DNA from 2 places in the Corynebacterium sp. P4-C1 genome. Region 2 is predicted to be linked to the other one. Evidence: riboswitches for the same ligand, from Rfam matches in the RefSeq annotation. Region 2 holds a riboswitch; the other holds the start of a gene.
What was found. Region 2 has a riboswitch for thiamine pyrophosphate ahead of QYR03_RS08120 (TenA family protein). Riboswitches for the same ligand answer to the same signal wherever they lie in the genome.
Positions count from the first base shown of each region.

Region 1: it holds a riboswitch for thiamine pyrophosphate, as region 2 does, so the genes downstream of both, QYR03_RS06515 (bifunctional hydroxymethylpyrimidine kinase/phosphomethylpyrimidine kinase) here and QYR03_RS08120 (TenA family protein) in region 2, are expected to answer to the same signal.

Region 1 is NZ_CP129966.1:1,380,613-1,388,096, reverse strand. Features, by position in the region: gene QYR03_RS06520 (formate/nitrite transporter family protein) at 56-850, opposite strand; gene QYR03_RS06515 (bifunctional hydroxymethylpyrimidine kinase/phosphomethylpyrimidine kinase) at 920-2,488, opposite strand; TPP riboswitch at 2,478-2,639, opposite strand; gene rplN (50S ribosomal protein L14) at 2,941-3,309, shown strand; gene rplX (50S ribosomal protein L24) at 3,310-3,624, shown strand; gene rplE (50S ribosomal protein L5) at 3,624-4,211, shown strand; gene QYR03_RS06495 (hypothetical protein) at 4,528-4,677, opposite strand; gene QYR03_RS06490 (HAD-IIA family hydrolase) at 5,074-5,751, opposite strand; gene QYR03_RS06485 (L-lactate dehydrogenase) at 5,868-6,875, opposite strand; gene QYR03_RS06480 (DUF2786 domain-containing protein) at 7,064-7,484, shown strand, end outside.
Region 2 is NZ_CP129966.1:1,706,547-1,714,030, reverse strand. Features, by position in the region: gene gyrB (DNA topoisomerase (ATP-hydrolyzing) subunit B) at 1-2,062, shown strand, start outside; gene QYR03_RS08135 (alpha/beta fold hydrolase) at 2,110-3,027, shown strand; gene bioB (biotin synthase BioB) at 3,264-4,340, opposite strand; gene tenA (thiaminase II) at 4,431-5,093, opposite strand; gene QYR03_RS08120 (TenA family protein) at 5,097-5,756, opposite strand; TPP riboswitch at 5,795-5,893, opposite strand; gene QYR03_RS08115 (hypothetical protein) at 5,951-6,397, opposite strand; gene QYR03_RS08110 (TetR family transcriptional regulator) at 6,776-7,051, opposite strand; gene QYR03_RS08105 (CopG family transcriptional regulator) at 7,070-7,294, opposite strand; gene gyrA (DNA gyrase subunit A) at 7,466-7,484, shown strand, end outside.

The DNA.
Region 1 (7,484 bases), 330 kb from region 2:
TGAAAAGGACAATGGCGCCGACCTTCGGCGCCGTGCAAAGGGTGGACGTGGAGGTTTAGTCGCGGTAGTTGGTGCGGGTGCGGTTGAGCCAACCGTAGATGCCGCCCATGATCAGACCGCCGCCGACGAGGTTGCCCAGCCAGACGATCGTCCAGTTGCGCAGGACGTTGCCGATGGTGAAGCCGTCGATGGAGGCCGGGTCGAACATGAAGCCGGCGAGGGTGGTCAGCACGAAGTTCGCGATCGAGTGCTCGTAGCCCATGGCCGCGAACGCCGGAATGATGATGGCCACTGCCCAGATCTTGGCGCTGTGGTCCTTACCGGCCTGGGCGGTCAGGATGAAGCCACAGTTGACGACCATGTTGGCCAGGATGGCCTCGATGAACAGGGTGAAGCTCGGTTTGGCCAGCTTGGCTTCCCACAGGTTGGCCAAGAAGGGGAGGGTTGTCTCGGCGTGTTGACCGGTGGTGGTCAGGGAGATGAGGAACGAGATGATCGCGGCGCCGATGAGGTTGAAGAACGTCACGAACAAGATGACCATGAGCCCACGCGGGATCTTAGTCAGCCTGTGGACGACGCCGTAGGTCATGAACATCATGTTGCCGGTGGCGAGCTCCGCTTGCATGACGACCATCATGTAGAGGGTCACCGCGAAGATCATGGCGAAGGGGTACTTGCCCCAGCCGGGGGCGTAGGACTCGGTCAGGGTGGCGGTCGCTGCGGCGAAGGCAGTCATGATGCCGAGGAGCACGCCAGCCATGATGGCGCGCAGCGCGAAGCGACCGGGTTCGCGTCCGAACAGGTCTAGCTTGTTCTGGATTGATACGGGGGCCTTTTCACTGAAACTCACGCCTCCAAACTAAAGCATTCCGCGAAAGGTGGCGAACCGTGATTCCGGCCCCGGAAGGGGCTCCGGACGCTAGCTTCGGGAGGCCTGATCGAAGAATTCGCGTTCGTAATAGCAGGCGTACATGAACGCCTCGAGGGCGTCCGCGCGCTGCTTCTCGCTCGCGCCCGAGAGTGCCTTTTCTACCGATTGCAGCGCCATACGCACGGCATCTGTGAAATCGTCGCCTCCGTACATGGACAGCCACGCGTTGTAGGGGTGCTCCGAACTGTTGCTCTCCGCGAGGTGCAAACCGACTTCCGCGTAGAGCCAGAAGCACGGCAAAACTGCCGCGGCGCCGACAACATAGTCCCCCAAAACAGCTTTAGATGTGAGCATATTCACGTAGCCGAGGGTGGTCGGCGAGGGGGGAGTGTCTGCTTCGACGGTGTGCTGGGAGATCCAGGAACGGTGCAGGTCCGATTCGGCTTCGATCGCGACGGTTGCGGACTGCGACCACCACACCTGGTCCTCCGCATCGGGCGCCTTGGCGCTCACGGTTGCCAGGGCGCGGGAGTACTCGCGCAGGTAGTAGGCGTCCTGCACGAGGTAGAAGCCGAACTGCTCCTCCGGCAGGGTGCCGTCGCGGAGCGCACGGATGAACGGCAGCTCCAGGGTCTCCGGCCACACCTTGCGCGCCGCGGCGTCCCAGAGCTCGCGCGTGAAGGGGCCGGCGGCGGGAATCTTGGGTTCGACGGCGGCGGCAGGGAAGGCGGCGGCGGTCCAGTCGTCGCTAAGCTTCCACGGCGTTGTCGACGCTGCCGCCGCGAGGCGCCGCGAACGGTGAAAGTGGTCGACGGGCCCGTGTCCCGTTCCGACGTTGAGCTCGTCGGCGTGCGCGATTGCTTCATGCAGCCAGCTGGACGTCCACGCGAGCGCGCTGTCCGAGTCAATGGCCAAGCGCGCGGCGAGCGCGGACGACAAGGAGCAGCCCGTGCCGTGCGTGTTCTTCGTGTCCACGCGGGGCACGTGCGCGATCTCGACGTCGCCGTCGGGCGTGACTAGTGCGTTCGACGCGTACCCCTCCTTGAGATGTCCGCCCTTGACCACGACGTTCACGTCAGCCGCCTTCGCGTAGGCGCGGCCCTGCTCGAGGGCTTCGTCGAAGGTCTCCGCGGGAGTCGTGCCGGCGAGCACAGCCAGTTCCGGGATATTCGGCGTGACGACGCTCGCGTGGTCCTTCACGAACTGCCTCATCGCATCTTCCGCGTCCTCGGTGAGCAGGCGGTCCCCGCTGGTGGCGACCATCACCGGGTCCACCACAACGATCGGCACGGGGTGCGCCGCCAAAAAGTCGGAGACCGTCTGCGTGGTGTCGACGTCGCCGAGCATGCCGATCTTCACCGCATCCACCTGGACGTCGTCGAAAACGGCGTTGAGCTGCGAGACCAGGAAGTCCTGCGGCGGGACGTGAATGTCGCGGACACCGTGGGTGTTCTGCGAGACCAGCGCCGTGACCACGCACATCGCGTAACCGCCGGCCGCCGAGATGGACTTTAGGTCCGCCTGGATGCCGGCCCCTCCGGTCGGGTCCGTGCCGGCGATGGACAGCACGTTCGGGATGTTCGGGATGGCGCTCGCCGCGCCAGACAAAGAAGTCATCAGACAATTCCTCCGCGAATATTGGTTCGTTCAGGTTCGACGGGTGTGATCTCAGCGTTGCGCCCGGCCGCCGTGAACTGCAGTTCCGCTGCTCCGGTGAGCTGCGGCGGCAGGCGGCGGCGATGGGTGCGTGGCACCCCGTGTCTTGCCCCGACATGCTACGTGAAACGCACCGGCCGGGGGCTGCGGGGATGGCTCCGGTGAAGCGGAAGCCGAGCAGGGGCCGGAGATTTGGGGTTCGTGCAGGCGGCGTGGTTTAATACCACAGTTGTCTAGCGCTGGTCGCAGCTGACGCGCGTTTCCGAGTTGAGGCTGCGAGACCCTTCGACGGTGGCGGCACTGTGGGTGCCGGGGCACTGTTCGTCGATAAGCGGATAGGCACTGATAAGACATTGACCACGTGCGTGCAGGACGGAAATCTGGCGCACATTGATCCAGGTCAGGAGACCAAAGTGATTCAGAAAGAATCGCGTCTGAAGGTCGCCGACAACACCGGTGCACGCGAAATTCTGTGCATCCAGGTGCTCGGCGGTTCTGTCCGACGCTTCGCCGGCATCGGCGACACGATTGTCGCCACCGTGAAGGAAGCCGCCCCCGGCGGCAACGTCAAGGAGGGCGAGGTTGTCCGCGCCGTCATCGTGCGCGCCAAGAAGGAGACCCGTCGTCCGGACGGCTCCTACATCGCTTTCGACGAGAACGCAGCTGTTCTGATCAAGAACGACACCGAGCCCCGCGGCACCCGCATCTTCGGCCCGGTCGCCCGCGAGCTGCGCGACAAGAAGTTCATGAAGATCGTGTCTCTCGCACCGGAGGTGATCTAGTTGAAGATCAAGAAGGGCGATATGGTCCAGGTCGTCGCTGGTAAGGATAAGGGCGCGCAGGGCCGCGTCATCGAGGCTTACCCGAAGCGCGACCGCGTCCTCGTCGAGGGCGTCAACCGTGTGAAGAAGCACGTCGCAAACTCCTACAACGAGCGCGGCGCCGAGTCCGGCGGCATCGTTACCCAGGAGGCCCCGATCCACGTGTCCAACGTGATGGTCGTCGACTCCGAGGGCAGCCCGACCCGTGTGGGCTACCGCTTCGATGAGAACGGCAAGAAAGTCCGCGTTGCCAAGTCGAACGGGAAGGACATCTAATGACCGAGAGCACCACCAACTACACGCCGCGTCTGAAGACGCGTTACAAGGACGAGATCCGCGGCAAGCTCTCCGAGGAGTTCGGCTACGACAACGTCATGCAGATCCCGGGTCTGACCAAGATTGTGGTCAACATGGGTGTCGGTGACGCTGCCCGCGATTCCAAGATGATCAACGGCGCGCTCGAGGACCTCACCGCGATCACCGGCCAGAAGCCGCAGCTGCGTCGCGCGAAGAAGTCCATCGCTAACTTCAAGCTCCGTGAAGGTATGCCGATCGGCGCGAAGGTCACCCTGCGCGGCGACCGTATGTGGGAGTTCCTGGATCGTCTGCTGACAGTCGCTCTCCCGCGTATCCGCGACTTCCGCGGCCTGTCGGACACCCAGTTCGACGGCAACGGCAACTACACGTTCGGCCTGTCCGAGCAGACGATGTTCTACGAGATCGACGTGGACAAGATCGACCGTCCGCGCGGTATGGACATCACCGTTGTCACCTCCGCAGTCAACGACGAGGAAGGCCGTGCGCTGTTGCGCCACTTCGGCTTCCCGTTCAAGGACAAGGACGGCAAGATGCAGCGCGCATAAGCATCTCGCTTATCGACGAATAACCCCACCCGCCCCACGCCTCAATAAGATGCCTACCGTTTAGATAGCAGTCGGTGATGGGTGGGCCCAGAAGACCTCAATGGCCTGATTCCGATACTGCATCGGGATCAGGCCGTGTAGTCGTTTGGGGCTGAAACGCTCCGCGAATTCAATTTTGTGTTCCCCCTTCTTTGCCACGGGCGAACTCAGTCCTGTGGTAAAGCTTCGTCTACTGTCGGCCGAAGACATCCTACTTCATAGCGTTCCCATAGCAGGTCTTCTAGCAGCGTTTCGATTTTTCGTGCACGGCGCTCCGCTAGAAATCTTCGTTTTCGTCCTCGCCGTTTTCATGATAGTCCGCCGCTTCTTCGTGGCTATATTTATCGGCGTAAGCTATGGCATCTTCATAAGCATCTTGAAGTCCGTCGCCACTAGCATCAAGAATGCTTTCCCAATCGAAGCCCATTCTATTATCCCCTTTCCTTCAAGGATCACTTCTAGTCCAATGGTATCTTACGACAGGGGCTGGGGGTTCCCCTGGGATTCAAGGCTGTGCATTACAAGTTGCGGTAGTTGTCCTTGGTGCGGAGGATCGAAAATCTGGGTCACTCTGCTTTTTACTGCTGCCGAGTGGTGTGTGGGCCGGTCTAAGGCCATTGGGGCAGTCTAACTTGGTAGATTGATTTTGCCGATCGCATTTTCGAGTCTCTTAGCCATGGTTGAGTCTTTCTTGGCTATGAGCGATAAAGATTGCCGTGCACAGGTAACGGCTATGTATAGAAGTTTCTTGTTCCAATCGAAGGTGCCGGACAGTGCAAGGTGGTCGAGCCCAACAATAATGGCGGCTTCCGATTCCAGGCCTTTAAAGGCCCGCGAGGATGGTGCGCATGCCGGCTTCGAGGCCGGCTTTGACGTCGGTGTCCATGCGGTCGCCGATCATGATGGTGTTCTCGGAGTGGGCGCCGATATTGTTCAGGGCGGTGCGCATCATCACCGGGTTGGGTTTGCCGACGTAATAGGGGTGTTTCCCGGTCATTTCGGTGATCATCGCGGCGACTGCGCCGGTCGCCGGGATGACTCCGTTCGGGCCGGGCCCGGTCACGTCCGGGTTGGTGCCGATGAACCGGGCACCGTTCATGATCAGGTTTGCCGCCGTCGAGATGGCTTCGAAGGAGTAGGTGCGGGTTTCGCCCAGCACCACGAAATCGGGGTCGGCGTCGGTGAGGATCCAGCCTTGCTCGTGGAGAGCCGTCGTCAAGCCTGCTTCCCCGATGACGTATGCGCTTGATGAGGAACCCGCCTGTTGCGCGAGGAAGCGCGCGGTCGCGGTGGCGGATGTCCAAATCCGTTCGGGTTCGATGTGCAGGCCCATGCGCACGAGTTTCGCCGAGAGGTCCCGTGGTGTCTGCATCGAGTTGTTCGTGAGCACCATGAACGGGATCTCCTCCTCCCGCAAAGCGGTGATGAATTCCTCGGCGCCTGGGATCACGGAACCTTCCCGGTGGAGTACACCGTCCATGTCGGTCAAGTAGGAAATCATGTCTTTTCTCCTTCAGCTTGTCGGTGTGAAAGCAGACGCTTGACGAAGAACACCCCCTGTCGCGCGCCCTCTCGTGGGCGAGGTCAGGGGGTGTGAACGCGTCCGTCAGGAAGCTCCTAGTCCGTGAGCTCCGCCTGGTTCATGACGTCGCGCAGGACCTTGGAGGAGTGTGCGAATTGCTCGGACTCGTGCTCGTCGAGGGAGAGCTCGACGACCTCCTGGATGCCGTTGCGGTTGATCACGGCCGGGGTGCCGATGTAGATGTTCTCTTCACCGTACTGGCCCTCGAGCAGCGCGCTGACAGGCAGGACAGCTCCCTCGTTCTTCAGCACAGCGCGGGTAATGCGGGCCAGGCCACCGCCGATGCCGTAGCTGGTGGAGCCCTTGGCGCGGATGATGTCGTAGGCCGCGTCGCGGGTCTTGACAAAGATCTCCTCCATCTTGCTGGAGGTGTCCGCGTCGGTCTCCGCCAGCTTCTCCAGGCGGTCCTTCAGCGGGATGCCCGCGGCGGAAGCGGAGGAAGTTACAGCCAGCTCGGTGTCGCCATGCTCGCCGATGACGTAGGCGTGGACGTTGGTGGCGGAGACGTCGAAGTACTCGCCGAGCGCGTAGCGGTAGCGGGCGGTGTCCAGCACGGTGCCGGAGCCAATGACGCGGTTGGACGGCAGACCGGAGAACTTCCAGGTCGCGTACGCGAGGACATCGACTGGGTTGGTGGCGACGACAAAGATGCCGTTGAAGCCGTGGTCCATGACCTCGTCGACGATGGACTTGAAGATCTTCACGTTGCGGCCGACCAGCTCGAGGCGGGTCTCACCGTCGCGCTGTGCGACACCAGCGCAATTGACGACGACAGCAGCGTCACGGCAGTCCTCGTAGGTGCCCTGGGTGACGCGGGTGTTGTGGCCCGACCACGGCACAGCGTGGTTCAGGTCTTGGACTTCGCCCCAGACCTTTTCCTCATTCAGATCGATGATGGCCAGGTGGTCGCACAGACCCTGGTTGACAATGGCGGATGCGTAGGCCATTCCGACATCACCGGCGCCGATCAGCACGACCTTGTTACCGGGAGTGGGGTTTTCTGCGTCGACGTCGACCTTGCGCGATGCGTTCGGATGGATCATTGATGCTCCTTCGCTCGTGTTCGCTGCTTCAGCTTTGTCGCAGCCTTGGTACCGAGACTAGCCCCGAAATTCAGGTCGTGCCCGCGACGGAGTTATCCACAGGTGCCTGTTCGAATCCGGCAGGTGGGGGTGACCGTGCGCGGTAGAACCAGCGGTGTACCTTCCAGACACAAAACCAAGGGGGAAACATGGGTACGACGAACATCGACAAGATCAAGGAACGCGTGCAAAAGCTGCTCAATCAGGCTGCGGACCGGGCGGGGACCGCCGAGGGGGAGGTTTTTTACCAGAAGGCCTTCGACCTCATGGCGGCCTACGGGTTCGAGGAGAGGGACCTGCGCAACCACTCCGATGCGGACGAGGTGATTATGCGCACATTCGCGCTCAGCGGGGCTTACACGGACATGCAAGCGTCGCTTCTGTTGAACGTTTGCTCCGCCTTGCACTGCGTGGCGTACATGGAAAGTGCGCGGCGCTCCCGGAAGGTCTCGGCCGTCACGGCATTCGGTCTGCGCCGGCACGTGGAGCGCGCGGAGATGCTCTACGCCGTCCTGAACCCGCAGATGGCTGCTGGAGCGCAGCAGGTCAGCGGCAACCGTGTGCTCGGGG
Region 2 (7,484 bases):
TGAGGGGTTGGAGGCCGTGCGTAAGCGCCCCGGCATGTACATCGGCTCCACCGGTGTGCGCGGCCTGCACCACTTGGTGTGGGAGGTCGTGGACAACTCCGTCGACGAGGCTATGGCCGGCTTCGCCGACAAGGTCGAGGTGACGCTGTTGAAAGACGGCGGTGTCCAGGTCGTGGATAACGGCCGCGGCATCCCGGTGGAAATGCACCCGTCGGGTGCGCCGACCGTCCAGGTGGTCATGACTCAGCTGCACGCCGGCGGCAAATTCGACTCCGAGTCTTACGCAGTCTCGGGCGGCCTCCACGGTGTGGGTATTTCCGTGGTGAACGCGCTGTCCACCCGCGTTGAGGCGGACATCAAGCGCGACGGCAAGCACTGGTACCAGAAGTTCACCAACGCGATCCCTGAGGATTTGGTGGAGGGCGACAACGCCCGCGGCACCGGTACGACGATCCGATTCTGGCCGGACCCGGAGATCTTTGAGTCGGTCGATTTCGACTACGACACGATTTCCCGTCGCCTGCAGGAAATGGCCTTCCTGAATAAGGGCCTGACCATCACCCTGAAGGACGAGCGCGTCTCCGAGGAAGAGCTGGAGCTCGAGGCAATCGCCGAGGAAGGCGACACAGCCCAGGTCATCGAAGGCGATTCCTTCGACGATGCCGAGGGTACCGGTGACACTGAGGGCACCGAGCGCACCGGCGAAACGGAGAAGACTGAGGACAGCGACGATGAGACAGGCGTCGCGCCGGACACGAAGAGGAAGCGCGAAAAGAAAGTCACGTTCTTCTACCCGAACGGTCTGATCGACTATGTGAACTACTTGAACCGCAACAAGACGGCGATTCACCCGACGGTGGTCGGCTTCGACGTGAAGGGCCAAGACCACGAACTCGAGATCGCCATGCAGTGGAACGGCGGGTTCAAGGAGTCGGTGCACACCTTCGCCAACACCATCAACACGCACGAGGGCGGCACGCACGAGGAAGGTTTCCGTGCGGCGCTCACGAGTTTGATGAACCGCTACGCGCGCGAACATAAGCTGATCAAGGACAAGGATCCGAACCTCACCGGCGACGACTGCCGCGAAGGCCTGTCCGCGGTCGTGTCCGTGCGCGTGGGTGACCCGCAGTTTGAGGGCCAGACGAAGACGAAGTTGGGCAACTCGGAGATCAAGGGCTTTGTTCAGCGCTCAGTCAATGAGCACCTCAACGACTGGTTCGATGCGAACCCGGCTGAGGCGAAGGTCATCATCAAAAAGGCCGTGTCCTCTTCGCAAGCGCGCGAAGCTGCGCGGAAGGCGCGCGAATCCGTGCGCCGCAAGTCCGCGACGGATCTTGGCGGTCTGCCGGGCAAGCTGGCGGACTGCCGCTCGAAGGACCCGGTCGTCTCCGAGCTGTTCATCGTGGAGGGTGACTCTGCTGGCGGCTCCGCGAAACAGGGCCGCGATTCGATGTACCAAGCGATTCTTCCGCTCCGCGGCAAGATCCTGAATGTGGAGAAGGCCCGCCTCGACCGTGTGCTAAACAACAACGAGGTCCAGGCGATCATTACGGCGCTGGGCACGGGCATCAACGACGAGTTCGACATCTCCAAGCTCCGCTACCACAAGATCGTCCTCATGGCTGATGCGGACGTGGACGGCCAGCACATTGCAACGCTGCTGCTCACGTTGCTCTACCGCCTCATGCCGGACCTGATCGCCAACGGTCACGTGTATCTCGCTAACCCGCCGTTGTACAAGCTGAAGTGGGCCAAGGGCGATCCGGGTTACGCGTACTCGGATGCTGAGCGCGACGCCGAGCTCGAGGCCGGCTTGAACGAGGGCCGCAAGATCAACACGGACGACGGCATTCAGCGCTACAAGGGTCTCGGCGAGATGAACGCGGGCGAGCTGTGGGAGACCACCCTGGACAAGGAGCACCGCGTCCTGCGCCGCGTCGACCTCGAGGACGCCCAGCGCGCCGACGAGCTCTTCTCCGTACTCATGGGCGACGATGTCGCCGCCCGCCGTTCGTTCATCACCCGCAAGGCAAAGGACGTCCGCTTCCTCGACGTCTAAGGACGCATTTTCGCTTATCGACGAGTGTGATCTGGCACACTATCTTCATGAGCGAAAAGAAAAGTCCGAACCAGTACACCTTCGTCAACGCTGATGTGGAACTGCCGAGTGGGGACGTCTCACCGGTCTATGTCTTTCCCGCTCAAGGGGAGCGCAGTGGACAAGCGGACCCGGGCACCGCACCGGCGCCGCTGGTGGCGATCTGGCCGGGTTTCGGTATGGGGGCCCGCTATTTCCGGCCAACGGCGCAGGAACTGGCAGACCGCGGCTACCCGGTCGTGATCGGTGAGTTGCGCGGCCAGGGTCGCAGTACAGCTCGCGCGACACGGAAAGCGCGGTGGGGCTACCACGACACCGCCTCGGAGGATTACCCTAGGACGATCCGTGCCGCGAAAGAGGAGCTGGGTCTTCCGGCAGACCACCCGACGGTGCTGCTGACGCACTCAATGGGCGGGCAAGTGGCGTCGCTGTTCCTTGCGCGCCCGGAGGCGAAGGAGCTCAATGTGGTGGGCATGATGGGCGTGGGCACCGGAAGCCCGTACAAGGAGAGCTTCGTGGGGGCGGACCGGCGTCGTGTAGCGCTGGGGAGCCTGTTCATGACGGCCGTGTCCAAGGTCGTCGGCTACTGGCCGGCAGGACGGTTGGACCTGGCGGGCTACGGCCGGCAATCTGATGTGCACGTGAGGGAATGGACGCGTTTCGCGCACACGAATTCGCTGGCGGACCTGAAGGGTCAAGACATCGATTACGAGGCGGGGATGAAGAACGTCACCGTACCGATTCTGCTGACGCGTTTCACTGACGACGATGACTGCACATTGGCATCTGCGGCGTATCTGGCAGATAAATTCGACCCCGACAACGTTCATGTTGAACAGTTGATCGGGGGACTGGGGCACACGAAGTGGGCGCGTAAGCCGGAGCGGGTCGCCGATCGACTGGAGAAATTCGTGGCCTCGCTCTAAGTCGGGGTGGCCCGGGTAGGTCGGGCTCAGAACCTAGCGTTCCAGCCACTCCGAGCGGAGAATCCCGTGGCGTGAGCAGATAGCCTCCCAAGCCACAGGGTTCATTTTCACGACCATCCGGCGCTCGCACAACGGGCAGATTCGAGGTGCGTCATAGGGTCGCGCCGGGTCAAAAGGTAATTGGAGCTCGCCGCTCAACACTGCGTCGGCCAATTCCGTTGAATCGGGGATTCTCACTAGAGCGACTTCAACGTGCTGTACAGGATGCCGTGATCGGTGCGCTGTTTCTGTCCGACGGGTGTGATGGGAAGGTTTCGCGGGGAATCCATGGCGCGGTCGATCGCATCACGGTCCTTTTCGATCGGCCGGCCGAATGTCGTCAGGTAGTTGCCGCCGATGATGGCGTTAGCCCCGCCAAGGAGGCCAGTTTCTGTGCCGTCATCCCCGAGCGCAAGCTCAGTACCGCCGGCGAACCGCAGCTGTGTCGAGGGCATAGCCAGTCGGAGAGCGGCGACCGCGCGCAAGGCCTCGCCTTGGGGAACCAAGGGACGGTTAGCGAACGGGGTCCCGGGGCGGGGATCGAGGAAGTTGATCGGTGTTTCGTGCGGGTTGATTTGAGCGAGCTGAGCGGCGAACTCGGCGCGCTGCTCAAGACTTTCGCCGAGACCGATGATCCCGCCGGAGCAGGTCTCCATTCCTTCCGCCAAGACATTCTCCAAGGTGTCCCTACGTTCCTGCCACGTGTGTGTGGTGACGACGTTGGGGAAGAACGACTTCGCGGTCTCCAGGTTGTGGTTGTAGCGTATGACACCCATTTGCGAGAGCCGGTGGGCATCCTTGCGGGTCAGTGTGCCGAGGGAGGCGGAGATAGAAATGTCCACCTCGTTGTTGATTGCGACGATCGCCTGAGCGACTTGGTCGAGCAGGGAGTCAGTCGGGCTCTTCACAGCGGCAACGATGCAGAACTCGCTCGCGCCCATCTTCTCGGATTGCTTCGCGGCCTCGACTAGTTCTGCTGTGTCAAGAGTGACAGAGCGGACGGGGGATTCAAACAGCCCGGACTGGGAGCAGAAGCTACAGTCCTCCGGGCACCCGCCGGTCTTCAGGGAAATGATGCCCTCGAGAGAGATCTCGACACCGCAGTGCTTGATCCGGACCTGGTGGGCGAGATCGAGTAGTTCCTGTAACCGTTCATCCTCGATGGTGAGAGCTCGGTAGATCTCAGCTTCGGAGAGTCCTTCGCCGTTTTCCAGGCATTTCTCTCGCGCGATGTCGAGGATGTCGGGTTCGTTCACTGAAGCGGGTGTAGCCATAGTGATAAATGTAGATCACTCACCGTCAAATAGCAGCATGAAGCAGGTTTTGAACGGTGTTCAACAGTGCTTGGCCGGGTAGGGGGTGAGTTAGCTGTCGAGCGCCTGCTGCCAGAAGTCGGCTTCCAGGCGGGTTGCCGTGCGGAAAATGTCCAGCAGGCGCTCGAAACGCTTCGTGCCCTTGATCTCCTCGGCGGGCACCCCCAGTAGGTCGTCGAGAAGCTTCGTCATGGCTACCGCCTGATTCTGGAAATCGTCGCCGGCGTATTCCTGGATCCACTCCGCGTACGGGTGCTCAGCGTTCTCCTTAAGCTTCGGCTCCAAATAGGTGCCGATCTCCGCATAACCGATCTGACACGGCGCAAGCGCGATCTGCAGCTCCAGCAGGTCGCCCGCCATGCCGGTGTCGAGCACGTAGCGCGTGTAGGCGACTGTGGTTTGCTTCTCCGGCGCACGGTCGAGGTCGTCGCCCGTGATACCCCAGCGCTCCGTCAGCCGTCGGTGCAGCTCGGTCTCCGTGATGGTGGCAGACAGCCCTTGCGCCGCCGCTTCTACCTCGCCGAGGGTGCGTGACTTGTAGGCTCCGAGCGCGTTCGCGCGGGCGTACTGGACCAGGAACAGATAGTCCTGCACCAGGTAGTCCTGGAAGATCGGCAGCGGGAGAGTGCCTTCGCCCAGGTCCTCAACGAATGCGTGGTGGATGTACGGGTCCCACTCCGGGGCGGATTCTTTGAGAAGCGAAAAAAGGCCCATTTTTTACACCTCCAGTGGTTGCTCGTAGGAATTGTCGAAGAAGTCCAGCTCCAGCGTGACTGCTCTGCCGAAGAAATCGTTGATGATGGCGCGGTCTTCCTCGCTGCGCTCACCGATGCGGTCGACCTCGCCGCGCAGGAACTCGACGAGCGTGTGGAATTCCGGGTAGTCGTGCAGCTCGATCCACTCGTTGTGCACGAAGCTCTCCGGACGCTCTTCTGGGGCATTCGTGGCCCAATCGAGGTACAGCCACTCCGCCACGACGAGCACGCCCAGGGCGGCGGCGTAGGAGCGGGTCTCGGCTGCCTCGCGCATCAGGCCGGTGAAGCCGGTGCATGCTGTGGTGTCCGGGGTGTTGTCGCGCTGCTCGTCGCTCACACCGAGCTCCTTGAAGGAGCGGAGGAAGTACGTGTTCTCGTCGCCCGCGACCTCGCCGATGAACTGGGAGAGACGCAGACGCGGTGCGAGTTCGTCCGCGGTGGCCACTGCCGCGCCGAGGAGCTGCAAGAAGCTGTCCAAGAAGCGGTAGTCCTGCACGAGGTAGCCGGCCATGACACCGTCGTCGATCGTGCCGTCGAAAAGTTCTTGCACGAAACGGTGACCCACTGCGGCGTCCCACTTCTCGCGGTGGGTGTCGCGCAGCTCGTCGCTGAATCTAGTCAATGTTGTGTCCTTCCAGTTGACGTGGAACTAGCGGACACGGGGCCGTTGCAAGACAATCCCTCCGCGAAGATGGCTTCGATCAGGTTCGGCGGGTGTGATCTCAGCCCTGCTTGAGCAGGGCACCCCGTGTCTTGCCTGCCCACGCTACCAATTTCTGTGAACGGCGGCCTGGGCGCGGGTGTAGCGCGCGTTTGCTACTTCGCGTGGCGCTCGATGATGTCGCCGAACTCCGGCAGCGCTGGGGCGACGATCTTGCCAACCTTGCCGCGCATGGAGGAGTACACCTTCTGCACCGGGGCGGGTGCGCGGTCGGCGAAAGAATCGCCGATCTTCAGCACGGACTCGGTGACGCTGTCCTCGTTGTCGGCGAGATGGGCGCCGAAGCTGGACTTGCCGGAACCCTCGTAAGACTCCCAGTGGGGTGTGAGCTCCTCGACGATGCTCGGCATGAGCTGGTTGATGCCCTTGCTCAGCGCGTCCGCGTCCGCTTTCTTCGCGGCGCCGACAGCGGACTTCAATGCCATGCCGGTCAGGCCCGACTGGTTGGCGATGGTTGTGTCCGCCAGTGTGGTCAGGGCGGCGACGACCTCGGTGCGGGTGGGGGCATTCAGGAGAGTTTTCAAGTCAGTCACGCGGGCCATCTTAACTGCCTTGTGATCTGCGAACTGGTCCGGAAACAGGGACACGGCCCCGCGCGTTCACCCTTGTTGGTGCTCGCGGGACCGCTGATTCCCATTCAAGTTGCAGTTCTTCCGCCACAGGTTCACATGAATCACTGCAACCACAACAGCCACAAATGTAACAAACGTTCCGATGCGACGCTACATAATGTGGGGGAGTATCGCTTTTGTGGCTGTTGGCAGGCGGGTTACTGACCCTGACGCTGCTGGTTGGACTGCTGATTCTGGTTTTGCTGCGGCAGGGGAATGTACTTACACAGCTCGTCCATTGCCTGGCGCTGAATGGCCATCCACTGCGCGTTAGCCTTCTGCAGTTCCTTCTGACGGAAACTGGGTGCATCAATCGCGCTCGCACCAGCGCAGATAGATCTCCGCGGCGGTGTCGGCGAAGGGCGGATTGAAATCGGTCAGCGGTTCGAGGCGCTCAATGCCGCGGGCAAGGGCGTCGGCCGCGGCGGCGGGGGAGTCGAATACAGGGAGGCCGTCCAGCTTCGCGCCGGGAATCGCCGCGGCGGCGCAGATCGCGGAATAACTGCGCACAGCGGCGGAAGGGCCCCACTTCGCGCAGCACTCGTCCGCAATGATGAGCAGCTGTTCAGGGCTTAAAGGTTTCATGCAGCGGATTCGGCGGTGTTAATCCGCCTCGTTGGGCCGAGCGCGGCGGATGCGGGCGGCCAACGCGGCACGGCCGGGGACGGTGTCGTGGGCAAGGGAGGCCACGGCGGCGTCGTCAAGCAGTCTGCTTGCGGAGATGACCACCGCGCGCGTGGCTGCTTCGTGTTTGCTGCACCCCCATGCGCTGGCGAGCAAGACGAGCGCGCGATCCTCCTCGGCGGAGAGCCTAAGCGTCATAGCCATGATCGTGATGGTATCACTCTGATACCGCATGGGAGCGGGGGAATGATTCTCGCGGCGCGTAAACTGCTGTGTGAACTGTCTCTAACTGAAAGGCATTGAAGCTTGAGTGACGATATTTTCGGTGGTGGTAGCGAAGGCGACCGCATCCTCCCCATTGACATCAACGAGGAGATGCAGACCAGCTACATCG